Bdellovibrio bacteriovorus: one gene and its partner. The protein of the gene in region 1 interacts with the protein of each later gene in a pairwise test. Links are inferred from orthologs where the notes say so. Each region holds a gene or a part of one and is shown in the gene's direction. Other genes may lie near its edges. The genes, in order: mrdA and AZI86_RS05850.

Region 1 (15,975 bases):
CGCATTTTTTCTTACTTAACTAAAGAACTGGGGTATTCCGAATACAGCGCCTATGAACGCAGGAACTTTTAAGTCATGTTTGTCCCAGCGGCTCCTGGTCAGAGGTGATTACCACTTTGGCAAAGAAAATAAATCAAAGCAAGTTGGGGAAAAATACGTTCGGAATTAAAAATTTGGAATTGGGAGAAGCGATAAATAATAACCCCTTGGCGACGCAAAGCTTCTTGGTAAGCTCAGAACAGAAGACCGCGGGGAGTCGCAAGCAGGATAACAAGGATGTTCGAGATAGAAATAAAATCATGCAACCATACCGGCCCTATATTTCGGTAAAAACCAAGCGCTTGCTTTTATCTAAGGCCCAATACCAATGTGAACATCATCATCCCCACGCCGGTCGATGTCGCTCTAAGTATCAATTGCAGGTGGATCATATTCAACCTTTGTCCGCAGGTGGCGACCAGAAGATTTCGAACCTGCGAATTTTATGTGGGGTTCACAACCGCGCTCGAAACTAAAATTTTAATTCAAGGCGCTGATCAGCTTTCCGGACATCACCGGCTTGCAACTAGCTTTAGCAACAAGATCTGATTCCAGAATCATCTTGAACGATTCATTTTTGCAAGTTTTAACGGAATAACCTTTAAGCATTTCATCACTTAGGTCGCCTTTAAGAGTCTTTTCTGAAGCGCATTGATGAGTGACGTACTGATTATATCCCGCACAAGTTGCGTCTGCGGCAAAAGCACTGAGCGGAAGTACCAAAAGAGTGGCCAGATTAGCGATGACTAGTTTAAGCATGTAAGCTCCATTTATTAGTTATGCGAAAGACGGTTGCAGTTCGCATGCCTAGGTAAACGGAGCCCCAATTTGATATAGAATATTCATGACCGTCAAAATTTTAAACAGCTACAAATTTTGCGCCAGGGGCTAAGGCCACAGATCAGAGCAACCACAGGTCCTTATCTAAGCGAATGACCCAAATAAAGCTCAAAGTCACTGCGCGATCTTTCTAGATCGCTGTATAGGTCGCGGGCTAATTTCTGATGAACCTTCCACTGAGCACCGGATTCTTTATCCAAAACCTCGATGGTTTGTTTTAAGGCTTCAAGTGCCAACTTTTTTTGAACTTGATCTAACTCCCCTGCTGGGGCTTTGCCATTTTCAACATTGAAATAAGCACGAATACCGTAATGATCAGAAAGTGGTTTTTTCGGTGAACCTTTTAAGTTCACTTCAGCGGAAGCAAGTTTTAGCGATGTCTCGGCTGTGCCCGCATTCGAATAAAAGATATAGTCAAACACATGATCTGAAGGCAACCAGCTTAAAGGATTGGCTTTACAATAGGTGCAAAAGTCCGCGGGATAATTGCCATTTGTAAAACTCTCTGCCATGGCGTCTTTCAACCCGACGACACTCATCAGCAGTTTTCTTTCCAAATCTTGCGGATCCGAATTGAAATCGCCAGATAAAAGCATTTTCAAGTTTTGGTTTTGTAAACGCCAACGCAATAAATCCAAAATTTGGGTCAGGCGCACCGCCTGGGAAGAAGGATGAAGATGCGTATTGATGATATAAAACTCTTCATCAATCGCTGGAAGTTTTACGCGCAAGACATGGAAAGCCTTATCAACACTCGCCACACTGCGGGCGCGATCTAAGACTGATCCGGAATTGTTCACCGCAAACGTAAAGGTCTCGCGCGAAAGAATATCCCCCATCACCAAATCCATAATACCGATGCGTGAGTCACGATTCGGTGAGCTGAAGCTGTAGTGGTCCTTCAACGAATTTTCGATATGATCGATGTGGGACTCCATCCAAACTTCTTGCAACTGAACGATGTCACATTTGGGGCGCGCTTTGAGATGTCCCAAAATTCCTTGAGTGCGCTCCGTCCGGCCCGAAGCATAAAGCGGTCCGTAAGCATTGAAGTTTTGAAAACAGAATTGCGGCGGGAGGCTTGAATTTTCCCAATAAGAGGTCGCAAAAGCCGTTTGCGCGGAAAGGGCCACAAAAGAAACCACCAAGAACCCAAAAGCCATGATTTTTAAGAATCTTGTTTTCATGGGGGTGTTTGTACTTGAGGTTCCCCCTTAAGTAGCTAAAAAACCTCGGCCCCTGGAAAGATTTCCATTGGCAGGGTCAAATTTCGAGCGTTCGGTTCTGCCCTAAATCGTGGATTTCAATGCGAGAGATAAAGCTGCCCGAGTCTATTTTATGGCCTTTTAACGGCTCTAATTGCGATATAAGAGCTTCGGCCTCTAAAGCCATCAACGGTTTTAGCAGTTTAAAGCTTTCGTGAGAATAGTCGGCAAGACTTCCCGCTTTGTGCTGCCAATAGATTCGGACCTTTAAAAGACGGGCCGGCGCTTGCGGCGGCAGGATTTCGATGAAATGGGAGTGAAAGAATTCAAGCTCTTCCGGGGATTTCACCGGCACTCGGAAGTTTGAAAAACCGAAGCCCCTTTCTTCGCGAAACTGCAGGCTGGAGAGTTGAATGGGGCCCGAAGACTCCCCGGCCAGCGTCGGATCTTTGACGGCTTTGATTTGGTCTTTTAAAAACTGCGCGGACTCATTATAAATTTCGGCAAAAACGAGATTCAGGCTTTCAGTGGGGGCTTCAAAGGTTTGGGCTTCCAAGTGTTCTTTAAGAGCGGCAAGCAATGTGTCTATGATGGGCAAATTGACGGTCATCCCTGACAGAGGTTTGACCTCTGCCGTAACTCCTACCGCCACATGAAAATGAAAACCCCGTCGATGTGACAGGGTTTTCTGGATTTTTATTGAAATAGGAATCTCACGAACAAATTGCAACATTAGTTCAATTGCAAAGCGTCAGTGTTCATTGTGACGTGAGATTTAGAGCGGAAGAAGTTCATCCACGCATCGACCATGCCGTCCCCACGACGTTTTTGAATCATTTCAACAGCCATGGCCTCAAGAGGTTTTGCTTCTTCCATTTTGCTGTCTTTTAATTTCAAAACGTATTTTGAATTGCCATCACGAACCAAGCGTTTCAAAAGAGGCTCTGACTTTTTAAGATCAAAGATCGCTTCTTGCGCCACAGAGCTTGTGATCTTTGGGAAATTTTCAGCCGTCAATTCCGTCATACCGGTTTCATCCCAAGTTGCTTTAAGGTCTTTCAGCTGAGCATTGACAGCCGCTTCATCACCCTTGTTCAAAGCTTCGTCCAAAGCTTTGATCGCCGCTTCGGCTTTTTCTTTGCCTAAAGCTTTTGTGGCGGCTTCTTCGTCCACTTTTGCGAACGCGACATTCATTTTAGCGGAACGCATTTTTTGCAAGACGTTCATCTCTGCATCCGTGATGCGTGAAGAAAGCTCAAAAAGATAGCGAGTGCGCACATTCGCCACGTCTTTACGAACTTTGTCCTCAAATTTTCCCGGAGACATATGAGTTGATTCTAAATAACGATTGTAAAATTCACGTTGAAAGCGACCGTCTTGCTGAAAAAATGGGATGTCTTTCACGATAAAATCACGCACCTCAGCGTCTGTCGTCATAATGCCATCTTTTTGCGCACCTTGAGAAACGAGCTCCATACGCACGAGGTTTTCCAACGCTTGTTGGCGCAGAAGTTGACGCTGAGAGCTAAAATCCATCTGACTGCCAAAGAGATTTTGGTAGTACTGTTGAATGCGGTTTTCTTCTTGCTGGAAGTCCGCGACCGAAATCAACGTGTTATTTACTCGAGCGACAGAACCAACACTCGCTCCCATATGTGACGGCAAACCGAAAAATACGAATACCATGATGATCGCTCCGAAGAGGATAATAGCCGTCACGCTCTTTGCGGAAAGCTTTCTTTTCATCTTATCTGCCATGCTGTCGCTCATAAATGCCCTTCCTTGTCCTACACTGATTTTTAAGTCGGAAATCATTACCTTACGAATTTCTTATTTTTTCAAGGGGAAATTGTTGAAATCTTTGAGCCTTTTGGTAGCGTTGAGAAAATGAAATGATTGGTTAGTAAATCGCATCGCGCCATAGGTGCCTAAAAATGCGAAAATCCAACGAGGGTACTTTTGAATTTCTTCAACTTTGATCTCAAAAAAATCATCATGATCGGCATTGTGCTCGCTTTGCCTCTGATCTCTATCAACATGCAACAGCGTCCTCAAGAGTCCAACTGGTTGGTGAAACCTTTTGCCCTTTTAGGCAGCGGGATTTCCCAAACCTTCTATGGATTCAGCCATGGAGTCACTGAAACCACGGCGATGTACGTGAATTTGATCAATATCAAAAAAAATAGCGAGCAGTTGCAAAGTACGAACAACGAACTGCAAGCACGCTTAGAAAAAATGAACGAACTGACAAACGAAAATGATCGTTTGCGCGGACTTTTAAGCTTCAAAGAGCAAACCAAAATGAAATTGGTCGCAGCCCAAGTCATCGGCCGCGACTTAGTGATTGATCACAACACTGTCACGATTAACAAAGGAACGACCGACGGTTTGACTGCGGGCCAAGCGGTTATCACGACGGGTGGTGTTTTAGGCTATATCTTTAAGCCCGAACCTTACACTGCTCACGTGATGTTGATCACAGACCGTTATGCGGTTGTCGATGGCATCGTTCAGCGCACGCGCGCTCATGGGATCGTTGAAGGTAAAAGCCAAAATGGTTGCACATTGAAATATGTCGAAAAAACAGAAGATGTGAAAGAAGGCGATCTTGTGGTGACGGGCGGCCTGGACAACATTTTCCCGAAGGGTTTCCCTGTGGCGATTGTTGAATCGGTTGAAAGAAAAACATTCAGCGTTTCGTTGAAAGTTGACTTGCGTCCGGTCGTAGATCCCTACAAAGTGGAAGAAGTTTTTGTCGTGAACCAGGCGTCTAACGAAGATTTCGGCAATCGCTTTGCGCCCCCCCAAGCCGAAAATAACGAAGCCGGAGCTGATACCACAGTAGCAGCGGTTGCGACGACACCCGCTCCCGCCGCAAGTCCCTCGCCGTCTCCCACCGTGACGGCAACTCCGAAGCCTAAACCGGCAACGACCCCTGCGATACCCCCCTCACCCGCTCCGTCTCCAAGCGCTCAAGGGGCTGCGCAGTGAAAATTCGTTGGAATACTCTTTTAAACTTTCTGATCATGTTGGCGGTTTTAATGACCGTCGCCGGATTTCAGACAACCTTCTGGTTTCAAGTCTTCGGACATGTGCCAGCACCCATGTTATGGCTGAACCTTATTGTGTACGTGATTCTTTACCGCCGCCCTAGCCAAGCCATCACTTGGATTTATGCGATGGGATTTGTTTTATTGGCGTTCACCGCGATGCCATTAAAAATGATGTGGTTCAGCCTTTTGATTCTTTTCCTTTTAGTTTACGGGGTTAAGTCCCGCGTTTTCTGGAGTGGTTCAGGATATTATACGATCATGTGTACGTTTTCGGCCGTGGCCTATCACGTCCTGTTTTTGTTGATCTCTTGGGTTTTAGAAAAAAACATGGCGAGCTTTGAAATCGTGGATCGGTTAGTGCAAATCGTTTTAACTCCGTCATTTGCCTTCCCTGTTTACTGGATCTTAGCGAAAATTGATAAGCTCACCCAAAATGAAATGCTTCAAGAATCAGGAGGGCTGGAACTATGAGTACTTATGTCAGCAATCCTGATGAAGCTAAGGAATATCTAAGCCGTTACAAGCTCTTCTATATAATGATCGCTTTTGCCATGACTATCTTCACGATGCGTTTATGGTATCTACAAGTGATCTCGGGGAATGAATTGCGTGAATTCTCGGAAAAAAATCGTATTAAGCAAAACAAAATCACCGCTCCACGCGGCTTGATGCTAGATCGTGACGGCAAGGTTCTGGTAGAAAATCTACCAGGCTTTGAGGCGATCTTAACACCTCAATACATTGAAAATCTAGAAGCCTTGTCTAAAACCGTGGCCCCGGTTCTGAGTATGGATCCCGAAAAGCTTATGCAAAAAGTCCAAAAGAGCCGCCGTCAAAACGGTCCTTTTGCGCAGATTCGTCTTAAAGAAAACTTAAGCCGCGAAGAAGTGTTTCGTCTTAAGCGCATGCGCCTAGATACTCCGGGACTTGAGATCCGTGAATCTATCATCCGTTATTACCCACTCAAAGAAGATGGCGCCCAGTTATTCGGGTATGTGGCCGAAATTTCTAAACGTCAGATTCCGATTTTAAATGAACTTTATAAAGGCTCTTTGAGCTTTGAACAAGGTGACGTGATCGGAAAAAGCGGCTTAGAAGAAACTTTAGAGCGCGACATCCGCGGCACTGACGGTGTCAGCTTTATCCAGGTCGATGCCCATGGTCGCGAGACTGTCACGCAAACACCCAATATTTATGGTGAACAAATTCGGGACCAAGTTCCTATTCACGGGAACAACGCCGTCTTAACTATTGACCGCGAGATTCAAGAAGCCGCTTATAAATCATTTAAAAACTTAAACCGCATTGGCGCGGTTGTGGCGATGAAAACCAATGGCGAAGTGTTAGCTTGGGTGAGCGCGCCTTCTTTTGATCCGAATGAGTTTTCGACCGGTATTTCGGGCGGAACTTGGTCAAAGCTTATCAATGATCCGTTTAAGCCTTTACGTAATAAAGTCATTCAAGACCACAATGCTCCGGGTTCGACTTTCAAACCTTTGGTGGCTGTCGCCGCTTTAAATGAAAAAGTCATTACGCCAACCACGATCGTCAGTGCCCCCGGGGTTTTCTTCTTTGGCCGACGTCCCTACCATGATCACTTAAAAGGCGGTCACGGTAACATCACGGTGTTTGAAGCTTTAGAGCGTTCGTCGAACGTGTTCTTCTATAAAATGGGTATCGCCTTGGGTGTAGATAAAATGTATGACTACATCCACCTTTTAGGTATCGGTCAAAAAACGGGTATCGAGCTTGCGCGTGAGGTTTCCGGCACAATGCCAAACTCGGCGTGGAAAAAAGCCACCGTGGGTGAAGAATGGCAACCGGGTGAAAACTTAAGTACGGCGATTGGACAGGGTTTCGTGAACGTCACTCCGTTGTCTATGGCCGTGGCTTATAATGCCATCGGCACCGAAGGCAAAGTCGTCCGTCCATTCTTAGTCCGTAAAGTCATCGATCAAGATGGAAAAGTTTTGCGCGAAAACTTCCCGCAAGTGGTGCGCGATCTGCAACAAATGCAACCTAACGGCGTGCAAATCACTCCGCAAACTTTCAAAACAGTCAAAGAAGGTATGCGTCGCGTGGCTAACGGCAGCCGGGGTACCGCTCAACGATATAAAGTTCCGGGTGTCGAGATGGCTGGTAAAACAGGAACTGCTCAAGTCATGGGCTTTTCGGCCGACCAGATCTATGTGAAGTGCGAAGGCCGTCCGATCCATATGCGCCATCATGGTTGGTTTGTGGCCTTTGCTCCGGCAGAAAATCCAGAGATCACCATTGCGGCATTGGCTGAACACTCGTGCCATGGTGCTTCGGGGGCGGCTCCGATTGTGCGCGATATCGTGCAAGCTTACTTTGAAAAATATCACCCCGAGGTTATTGAAAATGCGCTTAAAGCTAAAGGCTTAAAAAAAGCGGAAGCCCCGACGGCGCCTCCACCTCAAGAGTCGGAAGGAGAGTAAAGTGTTAACTGCCTTGCACGTTGAAGAACGAACACTTTTTAAAAAATTAGATATCAACTTGATCATTGTGATCTTTGCTTTGAATGTTATCGGCTTAATCAACCTGTACAGTGCCACTCACGGTCCGACATCGACAGACGTGGCTTCGCTGTTCATTCAACAAATTGTATGGCTGGCGGCGGGCTGGTCCATTTTCTTGTTAGTGACCATCGTTGATTATTCCATCGTCAGCCGAATTGCGTTGGTGATTTATGGTTTAAATCTTTTAGCCATTCTGTACGTGACCTTCTTTGGTAAGGTCGCTCTGGGGGCGCAACGCTGGATTGATTTAGGCTTCTTTCGGTATCAACCGTCAGAGACGATGAAACTGGCTTTGATTATGTTGATGGCAAAAATTCTTTCCACTCGCAGCACGCATGGCCCCGGCATGGGCTTTAAAGAAATGTGGCTGCCATTATTGGCCTTGTTAATTCCCTTCGGCTTAGTCGTAGAACAACCCGATCTAGGAACCGCGATGATGTTAGCCGCCATCGGGGGCTCGATGCTTATTTTTGCCAAGATCCGAAAAAGCATCTTGGCAAGCTGTATTGTCCTTGGAATTATCGCGATCCCGGTGGCGTGGAAGTTCGTATTGCATGATTACCAAAAAAATCGCGTTTTTACTTTCCTAAGTCCGGCAAGTGATCCAAGAGGAACTGGTTACAACAGCATCCAATCAAAAATCGCCGTAGGTTCCGGCCGCTTTTTCGGCAAAGGCTTTATGATGGGAACTCAATCTCAACTAGAGTTCTTACCAGAGCGTCACACGGACTTTATTTTTTCGGTACTAAGTGAAGAACATGGTTTTGTTGGTTCACTCGCCGTCATCGGACTCTTCGCCTTTTTATTTATCACAGGAATCAGAATCGCCTCTAACGCCAGGGACAAGTTTGGCGCCCTGCTGACGGTGGGGGTCCTCTGCTATATCTTCTGGCATATGTTTATCAATATCGGCATGGTTATCGGACTCCTTCCCATCGTCGGTGTCCCTTTACCACTGCTTAGTTACGGGGGATCGGGCATGATCACAACCATGGCCGGAATGGGCCTAGTCTCCTCCGTCGCCTATCGTCGCTACTTGTTCTAAAATTCTTGGAACCCGGGAGATGCTTGGTCACCAAGGACGGCTTTTTTCCTAGGAATGGGTAAAGCCGTCAGCTTCGTGGCACGCCATCCGGGCTCATCGTCGCCACCCTTCGGGTGGTTCGCGCATCCATGCGCCGACGAAGGCCACTTCGTGATCGACTTTACCCATTCCTAGGAAAAAAGCCTCTTGCTAACTTCTCATGCTCCTGCCTTCTGCGGAGTTTAGATCAAATAATTTTTCGCTAACGCCTTCAAAGATCTTTTTGAGCCCTCTGCGCTGTTTGAAGTTAGATACGTCATTCGAACTAGATTTTTTCTTTGCAAAGGCTGCTTAGCTTCTTGTGCGGCAGGGCCTTTGCCGGCGCCACGATGGCGCGAACCGTGGCTTTCAGCCACGGCGGCAACTGAGCCTGGAAGGCGCGCCCAGAGCACGAGAAGCTAAGCAGCCTTTGCAAAGAAAAAATCCAGCGTTCGAAGCCCGTTCCCAGACAAGACGTCTCAAGATGAGAAGATGCCCGAAAGTGACTCACTAGTTTTCAGTCAGTGACTAAACTCTGGTAGACACCTGTTCGGCCAACTCGAATGGATAGCTTTTATCCCGCGCTCCAATCTAAGACCTGAAAGATCCCGCATAGTTAGTCCGTCGGCACGACCATTGAACTATTTGGTTGGTAACAGGAGGTCGCGGATATGAAAACGAAACATCTCAAAATCGGACTTGCGCTTATCACCGCAACACTCACCATGGCTCTTTTTAATAACTTCAACTTTGTCTCTTTCAAGTTTCCAGCGGTGCTTGAGAGTGTTCTAGAGTCAGCCCGGGTTTCCCATGCTAAAGAGCTTTTAGGAAAGAAATATTCCGGCAGCGACGCGGAAAAAATGGGAGGCCAAAAAGCTCTCAACTTGATGATTCAAAAGAAAATTCAAAGCTCGCTCGGGCCTAAATATAAAGCTCAAGCACGCGCGATTGCTCGCACCGTTATTGCGGAAAGTGCGAAATATGAACTGGATCCCGTGTTTGTCTTAGCGGTGATTGCGACTGAATCTAAGTTCAATCCCGAAGCCATTGGCAGCGTGGGTGAAATCGGTTTAATGCAAATCCGTCCTGAAACAGCTAAGTGGATGGCGCAAAAAATCGGCATGAAATGGAAGGGCAAAGAGTCTTTGAAAAACCCTACCGTGAACATCAAATTAGGTACGGCTTACATGGATTACTTGCGTAACAAGTTCACTAGCAAACCAGCTCGCTATGTGAGTGCTTACAATATGGGTCCATTAAACGTGCGCCGCTTGGTTGCTAAAAATGTTGTCCCTGCCGAATACAATTCGAAGGTGATGAAAAACTATAAAGATCTTTATGCTAAGATTGCGGATAAAGCGCCGCGCATGGTGGCGACAAACTAAACTCAAATAAAATAAAAAAAGGGAATCTTCACAGATTCCCTTTTTCATTAGAATTTTCTAGTCAAAAACTATACGTTCTTGTTTAAGAAATCCAAGATCGCGTCTTTGGGATGATTTCCCACCAATTGACCAATCTCACTGCCACCTTTGAAAAGCAACATCGCCGGAATTCCACGGATGCCGTACTTGCCTGGTGTCCCTGGATTCTCATCCACGTTCACTTTTACGATTCTAACTTTGCCACCCAACTCTTGAGCGACTTCTTCTAGTTTTGGAGCCAGTGCACGACAAGGTCCGCACCACTCAGCCCAAAAATCGACTAGTACTGGAGTTGATGAATTAAGAACTTCTGTTTCAAAAGAGCTGTCAGTAACAGCTGTTGTATTAACGCCCATAAGGCCTCCGTAATCTTCCCTTAATTTGAACATCAAAACCGGACTCGTCAAGGTCCCAGTCGATCAATCACTTTTTAAAAAGAGCCTTCGTAAACTCGCGACGTAACTTATCGAGTTCGTTCAGGTTTTCAGCATCCCATTCTGCAGCCATTTGCTTCTGACGCCGCCGTGCCTCAACCCGGGACACCGTACTTTTTGGAGCGACCTTCACATCCGCCACCAGGGCAGCATACTTTTCCATGCGATTTTTGAGTGCTTTTTCAGCAGAAGCCAGCTCTCGTTGCGCTTTGGCTTGAAGATCTTTAAGCTCCCTCGCCTCGCTCGTCACTACCGCCGAATCAATGCTCTCTGGAGGCCCACCGCGCACAACCTCACCATCAATAAGGTCTTCTAAAGTCATATCATTCACGGACACATCTTCAAGCGACTCTGGAGGCTCGGTGATCCCAGCGGCAGGTTCAAACTCGCCCTCGGCCGAAGCTCGCAGTTCTGCAGGCGCTTCGGGGACGACAGGCTTTTCTAATTCTTGGGGCTCAATGCGCTCCATTTCGGGAGTTCCGCCGCCCAAGAGCTCTTTTTCCAAAGCCTTTAAATCGACGTCGGCAAAAAGGCTGGAAGATTTTTCGTCCGTGGTTTTGCGGGCGCCTCCCGAAGCGGCGTCGGACATCCGATCCCCAAATTTAAAGGAGACTTTGCGCTTTTCTTCGGGCTCTTGATTGTCGAATGAAAAATTAACGCCGTCTTCCGAACCGATTTTTTCAGAACGCATCGAACGTTCTTCTGAATTTTTATCCACCTCTTCCGTGCGACCCTTGATATAAATCGCTTCGGATTCAAGGTTGAATTTGCCGCCCACCGACGTCGCCGACGACGAAGCTTTTTTTTCAGACTCGGTTGTGGAGTTTTTATTTAAACGCTCTAGCAGCACAGCTTCATCGTGATTGAGCAACTTGCCGATCACTTGAATGAGGCGCAGTGCGGGAACCGGAGCTTCCAACATCATGTCAACGCGGATGCGAATAAGATCTTGAGGTTCAGGTTTAAATTTTGCGGGAAAAATGAGAACGGATTTTCCCTGCCACCGATGCATTTCTTTAAGACGTTTACCAACGCCTAAAGAGTTGACCTTGCCACCGCGGCCCGAACCCACGACAAGATCCGGATTGAAGGCTAAAACTTGTTCCGCCACAGTGTATTCATTGGTAAGACCGATCACATCAAAACCGACTTTTTTCAACGTGCTTTCCACGTTCATCAGATCTGCATAATCTTCGTACACCAAGAGGATTTTGTTCATTAATCTTATTCTCGAACAAGCAAGGGGCAGCGTCAATCCGAGGTCCTGGACAATGGAAGAGATGACACCTTTGTCGTCCCGGTTTAGACTGGGGCTCGGGACTCGTGCACCAGGAGACAGTTTTTTGAGCATTTTTAACGGTAAAAAAGCAGTTCAGTACATTTTCTTTGAGATGCTTCCAAGTTTCATCCTGGGACTTTTGGTTTTTATTTCAATCATCCTCATGTTTCAGGTCCTCCGCCTGACGGAGTTCGCTTTAGTTCACGGCGTCGCCATCAAAGTCATCGCCCAAATTATTGGGTTTGTGATCATCTCTTTGCTGCCCGTCCTGTTTCCGATGGCCCTCTTATTCTCAGTACTACTAACTTATGGGCGCTTAAGTCAGGATTCAGAGATTGTTGCTATGAAGGCGTCCGGATTACCAATGGGAACCTTGCTTTTACCCGCCTTGGTATTAGCCACCTTGGTCGGGATTATTTCAGCTCAAATGTCGTTTAACATCGCCCCTTGGGGGAACCGGCAATTCGAGGTTTTATATTCTCGTTTAGCAAGCACCAAGGCCGGAGCCGTTATTAAAGAAGGTACTTTTTCAGACAGTTTTTTTAATATGGTTGTTTATGCCAACAAGGTGGACTCCAACAAAGGCCAATTAGAAAAAGTATTTATTTACGATGAAAAATCTGGCGACGTTCCACTCACCATCATCGCGAAAGAAGGCGAGATCATTCCCGACCCGGTGAACCCTGGTCATGAAGTTTTATTGCGTTTAAAAAGTGGCGAAATTCATCGCCAAGCCCAAAATCACACCAAGATCAGTTTTGACACCTATGACGTGCGCTTTTCAACGCCGCTAAATATTCAAGAACGTGAAAAATCACCTCAATCTTTGACTCTGCAAGAAGTTCGCGGCCGACTCAAAGAAGATCTTAGCAAAGATCCAGAGTTAGAGCGCACCTTGCGCACGGAGTTTCATAAACGCATTGCGATCACCGTTTTATGTTTAGTCTTTGCGATGATTGGTGTGGGATTAGGAACGACCACCAACCGCCGCGCCGCTAAAGCCGGAGGCATGATTCTTTGTATCGGTTTAATTATCTTTTACTGGGTTCTGTATATCGCGGCGGAAGGCATGGCTCGCGGAGGATCAGCTCCTGTTGCGCTTGCGATCTGGGCACCGAATGTTATTTTTGCGATTTTAGGTGTGCGAGCTTTGCAAAAGAATTGGAACTAAAACAGAGCGATGTAGCAGCGTCCATACTACCACGGTCATCCTTGACCACATCGCCCCTCCCTAGAGCAAATGGTAGAGACAATCTTTAGGCCAGGCAAAAGATTTTTTCAGGTGATTTCATTTTTTCCTTTGAAGTTTTGGCAGTTTAGAAAGCTCACTACCCCTAGTGTTGGCACTCTAAGGTCCCCACTATAGCTATACTAAAAATTCTAACTGCCCTTTTTTGGGTAATGGCTCAGAGTTAAAAGACATGAACAAATCCTCAGCATCACGGATTAAAAAGGCCCCTTCGCTCAAAAGATCTAAACTTCCCCCAAAGTGCACATCGAGGGGATGACCCGGAACAACCCACACCGGTCTTCCCAACTGCAAAGCTTGTTGAGCGGTGATCAAGGTTCCACTGCGTCGACGGGCCTCAATCAACAGACTGGCGCACCCTAAAGCGGCAATCAATCGATTGCGATGATGAAACAGATGTTTATGCATCCGCTGTTCAAACGAATATTCACTTAAAAAACAACCGCCACTAGCAATCACCGGCTCTATCCACTCGCGCAGACTTTCTGGATAAAGATTGCCTAAACCTGAAGGCAGCACCACAACCGTGCTTAAATGATGTCGAAGTGCAATGGCATGCGCTTTTTGATCCACGCCGCGTGCGCCCCCACTCACAACCACGGGCTTTGCGCGTTCACAGAAATCAGAAAACTCTTTTTCCATCCACTGTGTGGATTCAAAACAAGGTTCACGACTGCCGACCACGGCCAAGCTTCTTCCGCCTTGCCAGGAGGGCTGTCCCCAATAACTTAATGTCAGCGGTGGGTCCTCCATCAAATAGCAAGAACGGGGATAAGCCTCTTCACCGTAAGAAATCATCTGCACCCCTTTTTCACTCATACGCCAAGTTTCCTCGCAATGGCGTTTAAAAAGATCATGATTTTGCTGAAGAGCGCCGTGCAATTCAGGAATCTGATATTTTAGAGCTGCTAACAAAGAGTCCGCATTTAAGTTTTTCTGCGATCCTAAAAGAAAATAAACCCGCAGAACCTCATCGCGACGTGTGCGAAACAGGGGATGGTGTTTTAAAATTTGAGAAAGGGAGTAAAGATCATTCATGACGACCGGGCTGTGCAAGACACAAACCCGGCCTTAAAGTGCTTTATAATTCTAAATCAGAATCATCAGATCCGGAATCCGGCGATGACGCATCTTCCACCGGCGCATCGTCCAATTCGAAATCATCTGCAGATCCCGCCTCGTTTTCAATCACGGGTTCAGAGCTTACGGCCGCTGTCGCCACCGACTTACCCGCATAATCCCCGATCATAACGTCATCAATGGCACTGGTAATATAAGCGGTGGCAAAATTATTAGTCACACGCACAACTTTAAGTTTTCCAATCACGCGGTCATTCATCACCGCTTTGACATTTTTATTGCGAGCTCTTTCATCCGCATAAATCGAAAGCGTTTGCCCCTCTTGCAGCCCCTGGCCGCTTCCCGCATCCAAGAACACCAAAGAGTTTTGCCCCATCAAAGCACGTTTCTTTTCAAACTGCCCGCCCATGATGGTCGCCCCTACCCCCGATGTCACCGGACCGGCGGCGGGGTCGATCATTGGTAACGATCCCGCGATCAAAGTAGAACCCACTTCAACCGGTTGAATGGTTTTCGTCACCAAAGCGCGATACATGTTTTCAGCGTCATTCACTTTTTCAAGAACTTGAATCTCGCCTTGCAATTGAACCATTTGGGCCTTGCGCTCTTTATTGCGTGGGTCCTCGAGTTGAGTCAGATTTTTTTGCACAACGTACTTTTTATCCGGAGTTCCCGCAAAGCTGACGTAAATGTATTGATACTCTCCGGCCGTCGAAAGCCCCATTTCCGTACCGGTGATTTTACCGGAACCTTCCACCGGGGCATCATTAATGTAATATTCCAAATACTCATAAGCCTTGGGATATTTATGCTTTAACAAATCCAAACGAACATCATCCTTAGGTCGGATGACAGAGCTGACACGCGATCCAGGTAAACTGCGCGGCAGTTTTTCCACTAAGCCTGCACGTTTTTTTGGTGCCGGAATTTCCACACCGTCCATGGCACCTTTAGGGGGTGCCATCGGAACCGGAATACTTGTCGAAGTGACTTTCTTTTCTTCGGCTTGAGCCGTCACCGCCAATGTGGGTGCTTCGCCCATGCTGCCCGGGAAAAATTGAATTCCCATGCCCGGAGAAATTTCATGCGGATTTAAAATTTGATCATGATTTAAGGACCACACTTTGGGCCAAAAAAATGAGTCCCCGAATAGCGTCGTCGAAATTCCTGAAAGTGTGTCACCGGATTGAACCTTATAAGTTTCCGCATTGCGCTCGCCTAAAGCTTTTTCCCAAGATTCTTCAGAGGTCGGAGCTTCGTTGTAGGTTTTGTAAATTCGATGAAACTCGGACTCTTTTTGGGCATCCGGATCATCGGGAGTTAAATTTTCAAATTGCGCCGTAGATTTTTTTGCACGCTTCGATTTTTTAGGAGCGGGCATTTCTGGCGGCGGCGGAGGAGGCGCGGGAGCCGCGATCTCTGGCGAAGGTGTAGATTCAACCTGAACTTCACCTGGCACTTCTTTAAATTCTGGCATTGCCGGTGCCGCGGGTTCCGCCGAAGGCTGAGACTCCAGCACATCTAAAGGATCAGTTTCCCAATTCGCATCTGGAGGAGCATCTTGTGCTTGCACTAAAAGCGCACAAAAAATCATAGCCAGCATTACGGAGAAATTCTTTTTCATCACTCTTGCATCCTTGCAAAGGTAAAAGGGTCAATCGGTAAGCCGGAGCTGCGTTTCGTCTTCGCCGAAAGCGGCTCGGTAAGCCGGGGCTGCGTTTCGGCTGACGCCGAAAGCGGCCCTACTTAATAATTTTTAGTTCAGCGTC
Region 2 (16,225 bases), on another replicon or contig:
GTTGATGTCGGTGGACTCATAACTGCCGGCTTGGCATTGACGAGTGGGTGCGCGGTTGACGACCGCTTTGAAAGATCCGCTGATAAGCGAATCGCGGGTGTTGTCAGCCGTATAAAGTTTGTATTTGATTTCGTTAGTTCCTAAAGCAAGTAAACCTTTTTGGAAGATCGTGGAAATCCAAAGATTCAAAGCTTCAGTGGTGCGACCGCTAGCTCCGTCATAAGCAGAGGTCTTTACTCGCGTGGTTCCGTCCTGGCGAACTGCGATGATGTCGACCCATCTTAACTTTTCATCACGAGGACCCACAAAGTAATCATATGCTTGCGGTTCTAAAACCACATCACGGCAATTGTATATGGCATTCGCTTCACCATTAAAACCGCTGCATGTCACCTGAACTTGGCCTTGAATAGGGAATGCTGTTAGCACATTGCCTTGAGAAAAACCGGCCGAGTTTGATTGCGCAAACACCGGTAATACTAAGAATGTAAACAGCAGGTTTAACATGAAAAAAGGCCCCCTCTTGCCTCAAAACGGGGCTAGAGTAGGGCCTCTAAAATCCAATATCAATAACTAGCGCGTCAAAGCTTTCAGGGTATTCCAGGCCTTTAAATAACTGAATGCTTGGTAGGCCTGATAATCTGATTTAAACAGTTTTTCCTGTGGCGTCAGATTCGCCTCTTTTTTAGATCCGACGTCCTTCCACCATGCCAAAGCACCTTCTTCTGTGCCCTGTTTGGTATCAAGCTTCTCTAATGCTTTTTCACGGTCTCCCTTAAGATGACCCGCAATGTCACCTTCGCGAGTCGTTGTCGATTTTACGACCGCCTTGGCAAATGCTTCTGGGTCTACTTCTTCGATTTCAACGTCTGGATGAATACCTTCGGCCTGGATCGATACACCACTTGGAGTATAATAACGCGCAACCGTCAGCTTCAAACCACTGCCATCACCCAGTTTAATAACGGACTGAACAGAGCCTTTACCAAATGTTCTTTGTCCTACGATCAAAGCGCGTTTGTTATCCTGCAAAGCGCCCGAAACGATTTCGCTGGCACTTGCACTGTATTCATTTACTAACACCACAAGAGGGAAGTTTGTGTATTGACCTTTTTTTGTCGCTACGGCCACTTCTTTATCGGCTTTGTTACGTCCAATCGTACTTACGATAGTTCCTTCTTTCAGGAACATATCACTGACTTTGACTGCTTGATCTAAAAGACCACCGGGATTGCGGCGCAAATCAATCAATAGGCCGGCCATAGTGCCGTTGTTTTCTTTCATATGTTTTTCGATCGTTTTTTGTAAATCCTTGGCGGTATTTTCAATGAAGCTTGTGATTTTAATGTAAGCAAAACCATCTCCCAAGTTTGTGTATTTCACCGATCTGATTTTCACCGATCCACGGGTGATCGTAATATCGCGAGGTTTGTCTTCATTTTCACGCACAACCTTCAGAATGATTTTGGTTCCGCGTTTACCTTTCATCAGTTGTGAAGCTTCCACTAAACTCATGCCCTTAGTGCTTTGACCATCCACCGCAACGACTTTATCTCCGGCTTTGATTCCCGCAACCCAAGCGGGCGCATCTTCGATGGGCGAAATGATCGTTAGAATTCCGTTTTGAATGGCGATCTCGATTCCCAATCCCCCGAACTCTCCACTGGTTTCAGATTCGAAATCTTTAAAGATATCTGGCGGCATAAAGTTCGTATGTGGATCTAGCTCACGCAACATGCCTTTGATCGCGCCGTAAATAAGTTTTTTAGTATCGACTTCTTCAACATAGTATTGCTGGATAAGATTCAAAACCTTACTAAAGTTTTGTAAATCCGCATAACGTTCTTGGGCGAAAGCGCGAACTTGAAAACCTGTTTCAGCCATAACAAATAATACAAGGAGCAGAATGCCTCCAAGTATATAGGTTTTCCAGTATCGTTTAAGTGATTGCATAGTGTTAGAGTCCTTTCATCCACTGTTGCGGGTCGTAGGGTTCTGAAAAATGACGAATTTCAAAATAAAGCCCGGGGGCTTTGTCGATCGGAGGATTCCCGATCTGCGCCAGGATCTGTTCCTGTTCGATGTCTTGACCGACGTTCACAGTCACATCCTGCATATGGGAATATACGCTGTAATAATGATCGCCATGATCGACAATCAATGTTGTACCAAAACCGGCGACATCTCCGACATAAGATACTTTTCCACTAAAGACCGACTTAACGGGCGTTCCTTGAGCGACAGAGATATACACGCCTTTATTCGAGATCGTGTACGATTGCTCATCACTTTTTACTAATCCAAATTTTTGCACTAAAGAGCCCGCCACCGGTAACGGCAAGAGTCCTTTTTGATCCGCAAAAGAAGGCTTAAACAAAAGGTCAAAAACTCCGGCGTCTTCTAAGTTATACTGTAAAGATTTTTCGCGCAGGCCATTGATTTTATTCATCGCAAACATCTTATTTCGACGGATGCCATCAAGAAGTCTGTTTTTAAGATCTTGTTCTTTGCGCATCTCTTTTTCTTGCGCGACGATACGGCTTTCAACTGATTTTAAGTTTTCAAGCTTCGTTGCCAAGGTTTTCTTTTTCTTATGAAGATCCTCTAAATCGCGATTGTAGTTTTTAATAAGATCTAGGTCTCTTGAAGCAACCACACCCAAAATTTTTAAATTTCGCTCTAGGTCCGCGGAGCTTCCGGATGAAAATAGGAATCTTGCAACTGAAGGTCCGCCCAGCTTATAAATCGCTCTAAGTCTTTCGGCTAACAAAGTCTTTTGCGATCCGGATCTCTGTGTCAGTTCTTCTACTTTGCCCGTCAGATGGCGGACATTCACTTCAAGAAATGCTCGCTGCTGCCCCAGCTCTCCACGTTCAGTGACCAATTTTTTGATCTTTTTATTTAGCTGATACAGGGCCGACAGAACTTGGCGCTGTTTTAATTCTGCATCTTCCACTTTTTTCTTTGCGGCTTCAAAATCTTTGGTCAATACATCGACTTCCGTGGCCGCTTGCGCGGCCATGGCAAAAGAAAGAACGAAAAGTAGAAAGACCTTATTTAGTTTCAATAGCCCGCCTGACTTCCGGCGAAACCATCATTGATTCTGCGAACACAAAGATATGAAGCCAAGGCACCTAAACTCGTACCCACGATCACAAAAGCGATCCAGGCAATAGGAGTTAAGAACTGAATGTGCTGGCTTAATTGTAAAAAGCTAAGTTTTTCGATCAATACATTTTTTATCCCTAAATAGATAGCAAAGCACAAGCCCACGGCTAAAACCGACGACGTTAAACCCAAAATTGCGCCTTCCACTAAGAAAGGCTTACGGATCATCGAGGGTGTTGCACCGATCATTTCTAAGACCACGATTTCTTCTTTACGACTCGCAATGGAAGCGCGAATAGCATTTGAAATCACAAACAATGCCGCGCCTAAAATGACGATGCCTAAAAATCTTAAAGTAATTTCCACGGTCGAAATAAGGGCTGCGTATTTTGCAATCCAATCTTGCCCATAGCTGACCTCTTCAACGCCTTCTAAAGGACGAATTTGGGACGCTAGGTTTTGCAATAAGGTCATTTGATTTTCGGCGGAAGAGTCTGCGAGTTTCACTTGAAAGCTTCCGGGAATCAGTTTCAAAAGCTCTTCATCTTGAGAGATATCGGGCGCATAACTGGCCATTTGAGTGCGAAAGTCACCCAAGGCTTTTTCTTGATTCACAAAAGAGATCTTTTCGATATCAGCAGATGATTTGATTTTATTTTCAATGAATTCGCGTCCTTGATCTGAAAGATCTTGCGCTAAATACACTGTCATCTGCACATCTTCACCCCACAGGGTTAAGATATTGCGAAAATTCTGCGTTAATACCAAAGCACCACTGATAACGACAAAACATGCCGTCACAACAACTAAAGTCGAAAAGCGCAAAGCCCAGTTTTTTCGTGGATTTTTCACTTACTGTCCCCCACGATCATGCCGTCTTTTAGCTGCAGCGTTCTTTTGTTTCTTCTTTTGACCATCTCATGGTCATGAGTTGCGACAAATACCGTAGTTCCTTGAGCACAAACACGTTCTAATAAGTCCATGATTTCTTCGCTGAGTCTTGGATCTAAATTTCCCGTCGGCTCATCGGCGATCAAAACGCCTGGTTGGTGAATAATCGCGCGCGCAATGGCAGTTCTTTGCTGCTCCCCGCCCGAAATAAATTCAGGATATTGATCGTGCTTATGAGCTAGTCCCACTTGTTCTAAAACTTCGTGCACACGACGCTGGATCGCTGGCGGCTTATCGCCGCGAATTTGCAGCGGTAAAGCGACGTTTTCAAACACCGTGCGATCTTTTAAAAGTTTAAAATCTTGAAAGATAACGCCAATTTTTCTTCTAAAAAAAGGTATTTGAGAATCTTTTATGGAAAGAAGGTCGTGACCGGCCACGCTGACATCACCAGAAGTCGCAACATCATAGGCTGAAATCATTTTGAATAACGTTGTTTTACCAGCGCCACTGGGGCCTGTTAAAAATACGAATTCACCTTTTCCGATATGCAAATCTACATTTTTCAAAGCATGAACCGGACCGGGATAAGTCTTATAGACGTGAGAGAAATCAATCATCCCTTTATAGTAAGGAACTGACGCGAAGTTTGATACTCGCCTGAAGTCGAGTTTTAGACGGCTCCGTCAGCCATCAAAGCATCAATTATTGTTGAATGCTGACGACGCAGAGCCAATTTGATTGCTTCTTGAGTTTGGCTTGAACCCAATCTCAAGACACTTTCATAGGGAGTCTTAATTGTTTTAAGGACAGCGCCGTTGCAAAAAATTCGGCTGACCAAAAAAGGGTTTTGCATTCCCCAATCTTCGGTTTGGATATGGTAGCTTTTGCCACGCACAGTAATGTCTGAGTTAAAACCCTTTTGCATATTCATCAACAATATTTCCCGAAAACAAATTAGCAGAGAACGCGTCAAAGCTCATCAAAATTTTCTTGGACTCAGTGGATTTTGAAACTACAGTGTTGAGCCCTAACGACAGAAGGAGAAAATATGAAGCTGTTGAACATCCTAGGTCTTTCTACTCTACTTTTTGCCATGCCGGTGCTTGCCCAACAAGCCACTGATGCCGCACCACCACCTCCGCCTCCGCCACCGTGGTTCAGCGAAGCCGAAGCGGGTGCCATTGTTGTCAGCGGCAATAATGACTCTGAAAGCTATAACGCCAAAGCAAAATCCACTTACGTTTGGGACAAGAACTCACTCATTGGATCAGGCCGCTATCTTAAAACAGACTCTTTGGGTGTGGAGAGTGCGCGCAATTGGGAAGCCGGACTTCGTTACGAACGTGAATTAAATGATTACTTTAGCCTTTTCGTTGGGCAAAAAGCAGAAAGTGACGTGTACAACGGCTATGTGCAAAGGGATTCAACCGACGCCGGTCTTAAATATTTCCTTACTAAAACGGACAACATTACTTGGACTACAGAAGCCGGTTATCGTTATCAAGTCACGAACTCTACGACGGGAGAGATCGCTCGCGACAGCATGGGCCGCGCTTACACTGAGTACAACCAAAAAGTCCGCCAAGATTTGACCTTCAAATACTGGTTGGAGTATTTGCCAAACTTCACAAACGCCGATGCTTACCTGGTGAACACAGAGGCCTCTTTGAATGTTATGTTAAACTCAAGACTTTCATTTAAAGTTGCTTACTTGCTGCAATATCAAAACGAATTGCCAGCTGGGGCCAAGTACTCAACAACGACGACAACAATGAACCTTGTTGCCAAGTTCTAAGACGATCCCTAAGCTATTGCTGGATCCATTTTCCAATCTCTAAAAGGGGGCTTTATGTGGAAAGAGTTTAAAACATTTGTGATGCGCGGAAACGTGCTCGATCTTGCCGTCGGTATCATTATCGGCGCGGCATTTGGAAAAATCGTTTCTTCATTCGTTTCTGACATTTTGACCCCCGTTTTGAGTTTGGCTTTGGGCAAGGTGGATTTTTCAAATCTATTCTTTGCCTTAAACGGTGAATCCTACGCAACGCTAGAGGAAGCCAAGAAGGCCGGAGTTGCCACCGTGAACTACGGCCTTTTTATGAATATCGTCCTCGACTTTTTGATTGTGGCTTTTGCAGTCTTTATGATCGTAAGAGCGGCCAACAAAGTTAAGGGGGAACCTGCTCCGGTCACTCCAAACACTAAGGAGTGTCCTGAATGCCTTTCAGTGATCCCTTTAAAAGCACGCAAATGTGCTCAGTGCGGATCTCCTCAACCATAATTCAATCCAAAGTGAGTTTCTCACTTTGATACGTAAACCTTTTGGGCTCCTCTGCCGATAATTGGTACTGCATTTGCACCAATTGAATACATCGGGGAGGAACTCAAATGAATAAGATTTCAGACACAAGCAATCCTACAGCTGTCAAAATCTTTATCAACACTCTCACTGTCATGATCTTCATGACGGCACCTTTATTATCCCAAGCACAAACAGCACCCACAGGCTCTACCACCACGATGTTTGGTGGCGACAGTGTCGAGGTGACTAATATTAAAAGATGTGACAACATCGCAACCCAGCTTAGCCGAGCCGAAGAAAAAATCTCCACGGCCTGCCGCAAGGCCGGCATGGGCGGAGGTAAAGAGTGTGTATCAAAAGTCAAAGACTGTGATGAAGTCACCGGCGAGGAATCTTTCAATACGATGGGAGCATTCACTCAAGCCGTGGGCGCTTACACCGGTAACAGTCAAATTTCTGCTATTGGAAACGGCGATACGAATTCAAGCTGCCCACAAATGAGCGGTAAAGACTATTTCGAAGAAAAATCTAGTATTGAAAAAGATCTTAAGACCGCAGAAAAAGAACTTGCTGACTTGGATAAAGAAAAAGCGGAAGCGCAAAAAGAATATGACGACGCTTTAAAAGAAATTAATGACAACTTAGCTAAAGCCCAAGAAGAAGCTAAGGAAAAAGCGCATGAAATTGACGAAGAAACCCAAAAACAAGTGGCCGAGTTTCAGACGGCCCAAGCACAAGCTGCGAAAGACATGCGAGCTAAAAAAACAGATATTCTCACTTTACAAGGCCAGCTGATCAATCTAGATCGTCAAAAAGCAACGGCTTTGATTGATCTTACAAACTATACGGCCGAAAGTGATTGCAAAAAAAAGATGTATGAAGCTTATGCCACTTACAAAAAGGCAGTTTCATCTGGCACATCCTCGGGACACATTACTCGCGCTAAAGAAAAGAAGAACGAACTTATTATGGTCTATACGAAGTGTATGGAAGGTTTTTCTCAAAAGCGCATGGCTGTGAACGAAAACTACAAACAACAACGTGATAAGTTAGAAAAACAGATTACGGATTCAAATGCGGATGTCGCCGCGATCGAAGACGGTTTGAAGCAATCGCAAGAAGCCTTAGACAAAATGAAATCGACTGCCGAAACGAAGAAAGCGGAAGCTTTGCAGAGCGTGATTTCTTTAGGTACTCGGGCTCAACAAGAAATGGAAGCGGCTTATAAAAATCTTCAAGCAAAAAGCTCAGGGATCGGCAAAAAAGAAACTGCTTTAAATAAACAATTGAATCAATTAAATAACAACCTGATGACCTTGGGTCCTGCTCCAAAACGGGGTACCGATTATGCGCCTTCTGATGCGATGTCTGATATCGAAGCCGGAATGGGAGAGATCAACGACATCAATGCTATGGCGGCCTCATGCCCTCAGTACATCAAAGATGCCGCAGCCGCAAAGCTGAAAAAATACGGTGGCAGCTCGAAGTCTCAAAAAGGTGACCGATAAAGCGAGCCTTCAGTCTAGTACGCCTAGACCCTCACAATTCGCACTGATACCATAAGGGCTCTTTAAAGGAGCCCTTTTTCGTGCTTAAAAAAATCATTCTCGCTATTGTGGCCCTCGGCTTATTGGGTATCGTCGCTGTCGTTTTGATTGTGAAATCAATTCAATCATCTCTTCCGCAAATTATCACAGTGCAAGACTACAAACCACTTTTAGTGAGTGAAGTCTTTGATCGCAATGGTAAAACCATCGGCGAATTTTACCGCGAACGTCGCACACTTTTGGAATACAAAGATATTCCAAAAAATCTGGTCAATGCCTTCTTAGCGGCGGAAGACGATCAGTTTTTCCAACATAAGGGGATCAATCCCCAAGCCATCTTTCGTGCGGCCCTAGCCAATCTTCGTGCAGGTCGTTCCGTTCAAGGGGGATCTACGATCACCCAACAGGTGGCCAAGACTTTACTGTTAACCGATGAAAAAACTTTGACGCGTAAGTTGTCAGATATTTTGCTGGCGATGGAGATGGAAAGAAATTTAAGCAAAGAAGACATCTTGTATCTTTACCTAAATCAAATCTATTTCGGGCAAAGTGCTTATGGAGTTGAACAAGCAGCCCAAACATATTTCCGTAAGCCCGCAAAAAATTTGCGGATCGCCGAAATGGCAATCTTAGCCGGGCTTCCGCAAGCCCCAAGCCGCTATAGTCCCGTGCGAAACCCACTGCGGGCAAAAGAACGTCAAGCTTACACTCTTCGTCGGATGGCTGACGTCGGTTACATTACCAAACAAGAAGCCGAAGCAGCGATCAAAGAACCCGTTAAAGTTTATGTTCGCGAAAACTATGAAGAGTTCGCTCCGTTTTACCTAGAAACCATTCGTCAGCTTTTGGTGAGCGCTTTAGGCGAAGATATGGTTTTAGATAAAGGTCTTCGTATTCACACAGGGCTTGATCTTGAGAAGCAACGAGCCGCCCAAGACTCTGTCCTTGCGGGCTTAAAAGCTTTAGATAAACGTCAGGGCTATCGTGGTCCGCTCAAAAATCTTTCAGATGCTCAAGCGATCACCGATTTTTTGACCGAAAATCAGAAGAAGATGATTTTAGACTTCACTCCTGAACGCATCATCATGCCGGATGGAAAATTCGCCGACATCGTTCCGATCAAAAGTGATAAGGATAAAAAAGATCACCCGTTACTGCCCCCGTACATTAAAATCAACGACACAGTTCAAGGTGTCGTGGAAGATGTCGATGACGCCAATGGCTTAGTCTATGTTCAGTTGCCAGAATCTAAAGGTCTTATCGATATAGACACCATGACCTGGGCACGTAAACCCGATGCCGAAATTCGTTATGACCTGGCGACAATTAAAAAGCCCTCACTTGCCCTAAAAAAAGGGGATGTGATCTTAGTTAAGGTGGCCGCGGATAAATTTTCTTCTTCTCGCCTTGCAAATCTGACGGCGAAAAAGAAGCCCAATACACCGAACACGATTCTTCCGGATTTTGATCAGTGCCTCGCATTGGAACTGGATCAAGAGCCGCAAGTTGAGGGCGCGTTGATTTCATTTGATCAACAGACACAAGATATTCTTGCCATGGTCGGCGGATCTAGCTTTGCAAAAAGTGAATTTAACCGCGCAATCCAAGCCCCTCGCCAAACAGGTTCTTCGTTCAAAGCATTGGTGTACGCCGCGGCTTTAGATCGTGGATACACTCCAGCCACACCCATCATGGATGCCCCGATTGTTTATGAAGAGGGGGGAAGTGCGGGTGATGAAGAAGGACAGGGTGATCCAAAAGTTTGGAAACCATCAAATCACTCAAAAAGTTTTGGTGGAGATATTCTTTTCCGCAATGCTTTAGTTAAATCCCTTAATATTCCGAGCGTAAAAATCATCGAAGACTTAGGCGTTCCCTACGCCATGGAGTATGCGAAGCGTTTAGGTATTTACAGCCCCCTGAATCCTGACTTTACCTTGGTTCTTGGTTCAAGCTCGGTCACTTTGTACGAGATGACCAAAGCATTTGCTGAATTCGGTCGCCTGGGAAAGAGAATTGCCCCGCAATTGGTACACAAAGTGACCGATGCCAACGGACAAGTTCTTTTACAAACCGTGAGCTTAGACAAACGCTTCGAAAAAGAAATTTCTGCTATCGACAATGACTTTGAACAAAAGCGTAAGGACTATTTAGAGCTTGCCGCTGATCCAGCAAAGTACGAAGAGTGGAAAACAAAAGAACCAAAAACGGCGAAATTAAACGAAAGCATTTACTTCAAAGATCCCGATCAATTGATTAAACCAACAACCGCCTATGTGATGACGACACTTTTAAAAGGTGTCGTTGAAGATCCTAATGGAACTGGAGGCCGCGCTCGAGCTCTTGGTCGAGAAGTCGCGGGAAAAACAGGTTCTACTAATAACTATTATGACGCGTGGTTTATTGGTTACACACCGCAAGTAGCAACTGGTGTTTGGGTGGGCTTTGACAAAGAAAAGTCCATTGGTAAAGGTGAGGTCGGTGGACGTGCGGCGTTACCTATTTGGGTGGATTACATGAAAGTGGCTCACGAAGGTCTTCCGCAAATGACTTTCCCGGTGCCGGATGGGATCGTTTTTGCTAATATCGACAGCGAGACCGGAAAACTGGCCTCCGCTTCGACGAAGAAGATTCTTCGCCAAGCTTTTGTTGAAGGAACCGAGCCAAGTGTTTCTGCCAACAAAGCTGAAGAAGCGACTGACTTCTACAAACAGGATCTCAACGAATGAAAGACATTCACCTCTGGGGCGTAAAACAGAATAACCTTAAAGATATTGAGGTTAAAATTCCCGTCGGCTCCATGACCGTGATTTGCGGTCCCAGTGGTTCAGGAAAATCTTCTTTGGCCTTTGAAACTCTGTTTGCTGAAGGCCAAAGACGTTTTATTGAGAGCATGTCGAACTATGCACGACAATTTCTGAATAAAGCGCCTAAGCCAGATATCGAAGGTATCAGCAACATTCCGCCTGCGATTTCAATTGAACAAAAAAACACGGTAAAAAGCTCTCGCTCTACCGTAGGTACGACAACGGAAATCATTGATTATCTGCGCCTGCTTTTTGAAAAAGTCGGAAAGTCTTATTGCCCTACTCATCACTGCCCGACAGAAAAAGAAAGTGTCACCGAGGCTACGGATAAAGTGATCAAAAGCTTTGCCGGGAAACGTGGATACGTTTTAGTTGAAATCAACGAAACAGGCCGCGTGGCCCAAGCAAAGAAATTGCACTCACTTTTACTTCAAGATGGCTATTTAAGAATTTATATTCCCAAGGTCACCGAGGCTCCGGTTAAGGCAGCTACCAAAAAAACAGCTGGTAAAAAAAGTTCTAAGAAAACTCAAGAGCCGGTGGTTGAAGTAGCCCCTATTGCCGCCACGCGATTAACTCGTGAAGAAATGGGCACCGTGGTTGAAATTGGTGATCCGGCGGCCATTAAAAAAGGGCTTCCCAAAGAGACATTCTATCTTGTTATTGATCGCATGAGCTTTAACGAAGATGAACGTGGACGTATTGCCGATTCGATGACTCAAGCTTACGAGGCGAGCGTTAAGTACAATACGCACTTTGTTTCCAGAAAAGCGACCGTATTAACAACAGAAGGTGAGCGCCTGCAAGTCAGCGAAGAAGCCTCTTGCCCAATTTGCGGCTACACTCCCCCACCACTAACTTCGCGTCTTTTCAGTTTTAATTCTCCGATTGGAGCTTGTCCTACGTGCAAAGGCTTTGGAAATATTTTAACCGTGGATGAGGAAAAGGTGATTCCAAATCCAAACTTAAGCTTGGCTCAAGGGGCGCTCACCCCTTTCTGGATGCCCAGCGCCGCTCATGAAAAAAAGCAACTTCTTAGTTACTGTAAAAAAGCGAAGATCGACGTACACACTCCATGGAAAGATCTGCCTAAAGAACATCGCGAGGTGATCTGGAATGGGAATAAAGATTTTTTCGGGGTTAAGGGACTTTTTGAATATCTAGATCAAATTAAATATAAAATGCATGTGCGCGTTTTTATTTCGCGCTTTCGTAGTCCATTTCAATGCCCGGAATGTCATGGCTCGCGCTTGCGTTCAGAAGCTAATCACGTTTTTGTAGCGGGCGCGAATATCACGCATCTTTCTAATATGACGATTGAAGAGCTGAATAATTTCTTTTTGAAATTAGAGCTGACCGCTCATCAAGAGGAAGTCGCGGGCGAAGTTCTAAAACAGGTTCGTTCACGTTTAAACTTCCTTATGCGCGTAGGGGTTCATTATCTTTCATTAGGTCGTGAAACCCGCACCCTTTCAGGTGGAGAATACCAACGTTTGATCTTAGCAAACCAGTTGGGTATGGGTTTATCTCAAGCTTTGTATGTTCTAGATGAACCCACTGTCGGACTTCATCCCCGCGATAATGATCGTTTGATTTCAATTTTAAAAGATCTGAAGGAACTAGGAAACACGCTTGTCATCGTGGAACACGATCACGACGTCATTAAGTCCAGCGAAAATATTATCGAGATGGGGCCGGGATCAGGCTATCTTGGTGGAGAGGTCGTCTATTCTGGCGCCACGAAAGATTTTTATAATGACCCGAAATCTATCACCGCACCTTTTTTAAAACCCGATGCGGCTTTAAAAAATCCACGCACAATTCGCCCGGTAGACATTAAAAGTTATAAAGTCAAAATCGAGCTTACGGGTGCTAAGGGTCATAATCTAAAAAATCTTGATGTGACTATTCCGCTCAATCGCCTGGTGTCTGTGACCGGCGTCAGCGGTTCGGGAAAATCGACCTTAGTAACAAAAACTTTGTATCCGGCTTTAGCACGCGCTTTGGATATAGAATACCTACCAGCACAGGAATACGCGGGCCTTGAAGGACATGATAATATTAAAAATGTGCTTTTGATTGACCAATCACCGATCGGAAAATCAGCGCGCAGTTCACCGGTCACTTACCTTAAAGCCTTTGATGCCATCCGTACCATTATGGCAAGCACGCCAGAAGCCCAATCCCGCGGTTACACTCCTGGCACTTTCAGTTTGAATGTGGATGGGGGGCGTTGCCCTGCTTGTAAAGGAACAGGATACGAAGAAATCGACATGATGTTCATGGATAATGTCGTTATCCCTTGTGACGTCTGCGATAGCAAAAAATATCGTCCCGAGATCTTGGAAGTTCAATACAAAGGCAAAAATATTTCGGAAATTCTTTCCATGACCGTGAATGACGCCATGAACTTTTTCGTGGCGCACCCCAACATCCGTAAGCCGCTCAGCGTTCTTAAGGAAGTGGGTTTGGACTATGTCCAGCTCGGCCAACCCGCCACCTCTTTAAGCGGTGGCGAATCTCAGCGCCTAAAAATAGCTAAAGAACTGGCTCAGGTCCAACAGAAAGCCACCTTATACATCCTGGATGAACCCACCACGGGTTTACACTTTAGAGAGGTGGATCTGCTTATGAAAGTCCTTCACAAGCTGATCGAATCCGGAGGCAGTGTTGTCGTCGTAGAACACAATTTGGATGTTATCCGGGGTTCTGATTATGTGATTGACCTGGGACCTGAAGCGGGTCACAAAGGCGGAAATATAGTCGCCCAAGGTTCTCCAGAAGATATTATGGCTGTTAAAAAAAGCCTCACCGGCCAATATCTAAAGCGCTACGTAAGTGGCCAAAGCGACTCGGAAAAACGGAAGTAGAATGTTAGTTGAAATTAAGAAGCTTACGGCAGAATTAAAACCCTACAAAAAGTCGATCATCATCATCGCTATCACCGGGGTTATTTACGCTGTCGCATCCGCGCGTATTGCGCTGATGACCAAATCTCTTTTTGATTCTTTGTCGGCAAATAAGCACGACGAAATCATCCGCCTGGTTCCTATCGCCTTGGGTTTAGCTTTTTTGACAGGTATCAGTCGTTATTTTCATATTTACCTTATGAACTACATCGCTGAATGTGTCGTGCAAAGCATTCGCCAAAAGCTACAGCAAAAGTTTATGCGCTTAAATTTAAGCTTTCATAATACTTATGCTGCGGGCTCTGGTGGTTTGATCAGCCGTATCTTAAATGACATGCGTGTGATTCAAGATGGTTTACGCGTTGTTGCCGATGTGTTCCTGCACCCTTTGCTTTTTGTTTTTCTTTTGGGAAATTTGTTTTACATCGATTGGAAACTCACACTGGCCACTTTTGTCATGATTCCGGTCATTGGTGGAATCTTGAAATCGGTTTCTCGCAGCATGCGTAAGTATATCCCGCAAGAACGCGATGCCATGGAATACATGACCTCCACCATCAAAGAGAGCTTAGACGGCGTTCGCATCATCCAGTCCTTTAATCTTGAAAAAGATATGGCGGATCGTCTTATCAAAGACTCTGATAAATATTTATCTATTCGTAAAACGGTCTATAAACGTCAAGAAGCCGCGGGGCCAGCGACAGAATTTATTGCCACAGCTATTGTTCTTTGCGTTTTACTTTACACTAGTTACGAAGTCGCCGCCGGCCGCGCAACCCCGGGAACATTTATTGGGTTTATCACTTCCCTTTTGATGTTGAACCAGCCTATCAAACGCTTTCAAGAGGCGTATGTTCGCATCCAGGAAGTCATCATCTCAGTACAGCGAATTTTTTCTATCATTGATGACCCGTCTGAGGTTCCTGAAAAACCTGATAACAAACCTTTCCCAAGTGATTGGAAAAAGATCGTCTATCGCAACGTCAGCTTTACTTACGGTAAGGAGATGATCTTAAAAAACGTCAACCTAGAGATCAATCGCGGTGAAGTCGTGGCTTTAGTGGGGGCCAGCGGCAGTGGCAAATCCACAATCGTAAATCTTTTAGAGCGTTTCTTTGATGCGACTTCCGGCGAAATTCTGATTGATGATATTAACATTCAAGATCTGAACCTAAAAGATCTTCGCCGTAATGTCGCGCTAGTGACTCAGGACGTATTTCTTTTCAGTGACACTATTGAAAAGAACATCTGGGCTGGTGATTATTCGCGCGACGTAAAAGATGTCATATCTATGGCGAAGCTTGCCAACGCCAACGACTTCATCATGAAAATGCCTCATGGTTATCAAAGCCGTGTTGGGGATCGTGGAAATCTGCTTTCAGGTGGTGAAAAACAGCGTATCAGCATTGCGCGTGCAATGTTTAAAGATGCCCCGTTATTAATCCTAGATGAAGCCACGAGTGCCCTAGATACCGCGAGTGAAATCGAAGTTCAGAAGGGCTTAGATCACCTGATGGAGGGTCGCACCGCCCTGGTGATCGCCCATCGTCTGTCGACCATTCAAAAAGCCGATAAAATTGTAGTGCTTCGCCAGGGTGAAATTGTCGAAGTCGGCAGTCATCAGGATTTACTAGCTAATAAGAATGAATATTTCCGTTTTCACTCTCTGCAACACACGTAACATTATGAGACATGCGGACCAGACCATGGTCCCAACCTGCAAGTTTTTTAGACAGTCCCATTAAGTTCGTCTACTTTCTTGACGATAAAAGAATTGACACTTTTTTTCGTTACTTTGAAAGGACTAAAAGATGATCAATTGGGATGAGTTTGAACATATACATGTCATTAATAAACTCAAACAGATTCTTGGCGCATGGTGGAACATCGACGTCGTATTCACTGATGAGCGTGGTGTATTGCGCGGCTATGATTCTGAAAAAGTTGTTTTCAACAACCCCGCCGTCACTGCTTTAGTAAAAAAAGAAGCTGGCCAGCAAAGCATTGCTGAGCTTGTAACTAAATCTTTAGACGATTTACGTACTTCGCAAAATCGTTTCTCGTTACGCAAATGGGACATCGTTGGTTTTGACGTGGGTGTATTCCCTATCATGATCGACAATGACTGTGTAGGTACGGTAGTCGCAATGGGTTTTTTCCGCGAAGCAAACTTCACTGCAAGAATGAGCGAAATCCGCGAGCGCTTAGCGGCGTTCGGTTTATCCGGCGAAGTGATCGAAAAATCTTTGGGTAAATTGAAATTCTTGGATGACCAAGAACGCACTCACTTCTGCGAGATTTGTGAACTTGTTGCCCAAGAAATCGTAACTCTTCATTTAGAGATCACTTCTCGTGAAGATCGTATTAAAGAACTTAACAAAGAGCTTGGGAACCGTTTCCGTTATGACAATATGATTGGTAAATCTAAACCAATGCAATCTTTGTATGCCCTTTTGGATAAAATCAAAGGTGCCGATTCTACGGTTCTAGTACAAGGGGAAAACGGTACGGGTAAAGAGTTGATCGCAAAATCAATTCACTATAACTCTCACCGTAAAGATAAGCCTTTTATTATCCAAAACTGCTCTGCATTCAATGACAACCTTTTAGAGTCTGAGTTATTCGGTCACGTAAAAGGATCGTTCACCGGCGCGCTTA

What was found.
Region 2: the proteins of mrdA (region 1) and AZI86_RS05850 interact in binary tests that used the Escherichia coli proteins (3 or more experiments, as listed by UniProt). The link is inferred for Bdellovibrio bacteriovorus from one-to-one orthologs.

Annotation. Positions count from the first base shown.
Region 1 is NZ_LUKE01000004.1:39,553-55,527, reverse strand. Bases 5,101-8,100 are described here. They hold mrdA (penicillin-binding protein 2), read left to right. Parts: upstream 5,101-5,604; coding sequence 5,605-7,596; downstream 7,597-8,100. Other genes in these bases: rodA (rod shape-determining protein RodA), read left to right, coding at 7,598-8,100; AZI86_RS15325 (hypothetical protein), read left to right, coding at 5,101-5,608. Also shown: AZI86_RS15360 (hypothetical protein), read left to right, coding at 1-72; AZI86_RS19260 (HNH endonuclease), read left to right, coding at 300-515; AZI86_RS15350 (hypothetical protein), read right to left, coding at 520-798; AZI86_RS15345 (endonuclease/exonuclease/phosphatase family protein), read right to left, coding at 960-2,066; AZI86_RS15340 (hypothetical protein), read right to left, coding at 2,143-2,817; AZI86_RS15335 (SurA N-terminal domain-containing protein), read right to left, coding at 2,817-3,854; rod shape-determining protein MreC, read left to right, coding at 4,044-5,075; more of AZI86_RS15325, read left to right, coding at 5,072-5,100; more of rodA, read left to right, coding at 8,101-8,722; AZI86_RS15310 (hypothetical protein), read right to left, coding at 8,944-9,117; AZI86_RS15305 (lytic transglycosylase domain-containing protein), read left to right, coding at 9,412-10,125; trxA (thioredoxin), read right to left, coding at 10,194-10,520; AZI86_RS15295 (hypothetical protein), read right to left, coding at 10,588-11,817; LPS export ABC transporter permease LptF, read left to right, coding at 11,942-13,048; AZI86_RS15285 (DNA-processing protein DprA), read right to left, coding at 13,244-14,164; AZI86_RS15280 (LysM peptidoglycan-binding domain-containing protein), read right to left, coding at 14,208-15,830; AZI86_RS15275 (tetratricopeptide repeat protein), read right to left, coding at 15,949-15,975. UniProt on the Escherichia coli protein: Catalyzes cross-linking of the peptidoglycan cell wall. Responsible for the determination of the rod shape of the cell. Is probably required for lateral peptidoglycan synthesis and maintenance of the correct diameter during lateral and centripetal growth.
Region 2 is NZ_LUKE01000001.1:1,188,675-1,204,899, forward strand. What follows is about bases 7,531-10,780. They hold AZI86_RS05850 (penicillin-binding protein 1A), read left to right. Parts: upstream 7,531-7,892; coding sequence 7,893-10,580; downstream 10,581-10,780. Other genes in these bases: AZI86_RS05845 (hypothetical protein), read left to right, coding at 7,531-7,812; uvrA (excinuclease ABC subunit UvrA), read left to right, coding at 10,577-10,780. Outside these bases: AZI86_RS05805 (hypothetical protein), read right to left, coding at 1-507; AZI86_RS05810 (S41 family peptidase), read right to left, coding at 574-1,953; AZI86_RS05815 (murein hydrolase activator EnvC family protein), read right to left, coding at 1,958-3,067; AZI86_RS05820 (cell division protein FtsX), read right to left, coding at 3,064-3,960; cell division ATP-binding protein FtsE, read right to left, coding at 3,957-4,619; AZI86_RS05830 (hypothetical protein), read right to left, coding at 4,673-4,933; AZI86_RS05835 (DUF481 domain-containing protein), read left to right, coding at 5,051-5,797; large conductance mechanosensitive channel protein MscL, read left to right, coding at 5,852-6,283; more of AZI86_RS05845, read left to right, coding at 6,391-7,530; more of uvrA, read left to right, coding at 10,781-13,528; AZI86_RS05860 (ABC transporter ATP-binding protein), read left to right, coding at 13,530-15,248; AZI86_RS05865 (sigma 54-interacting transcriptional regulator), read left to right, coding at 15,379-16,225. UniProt on the Escherichia coli protein: Cell wall formation. Synthesis of cross-linked peptidoglycan from the lipid intermediates.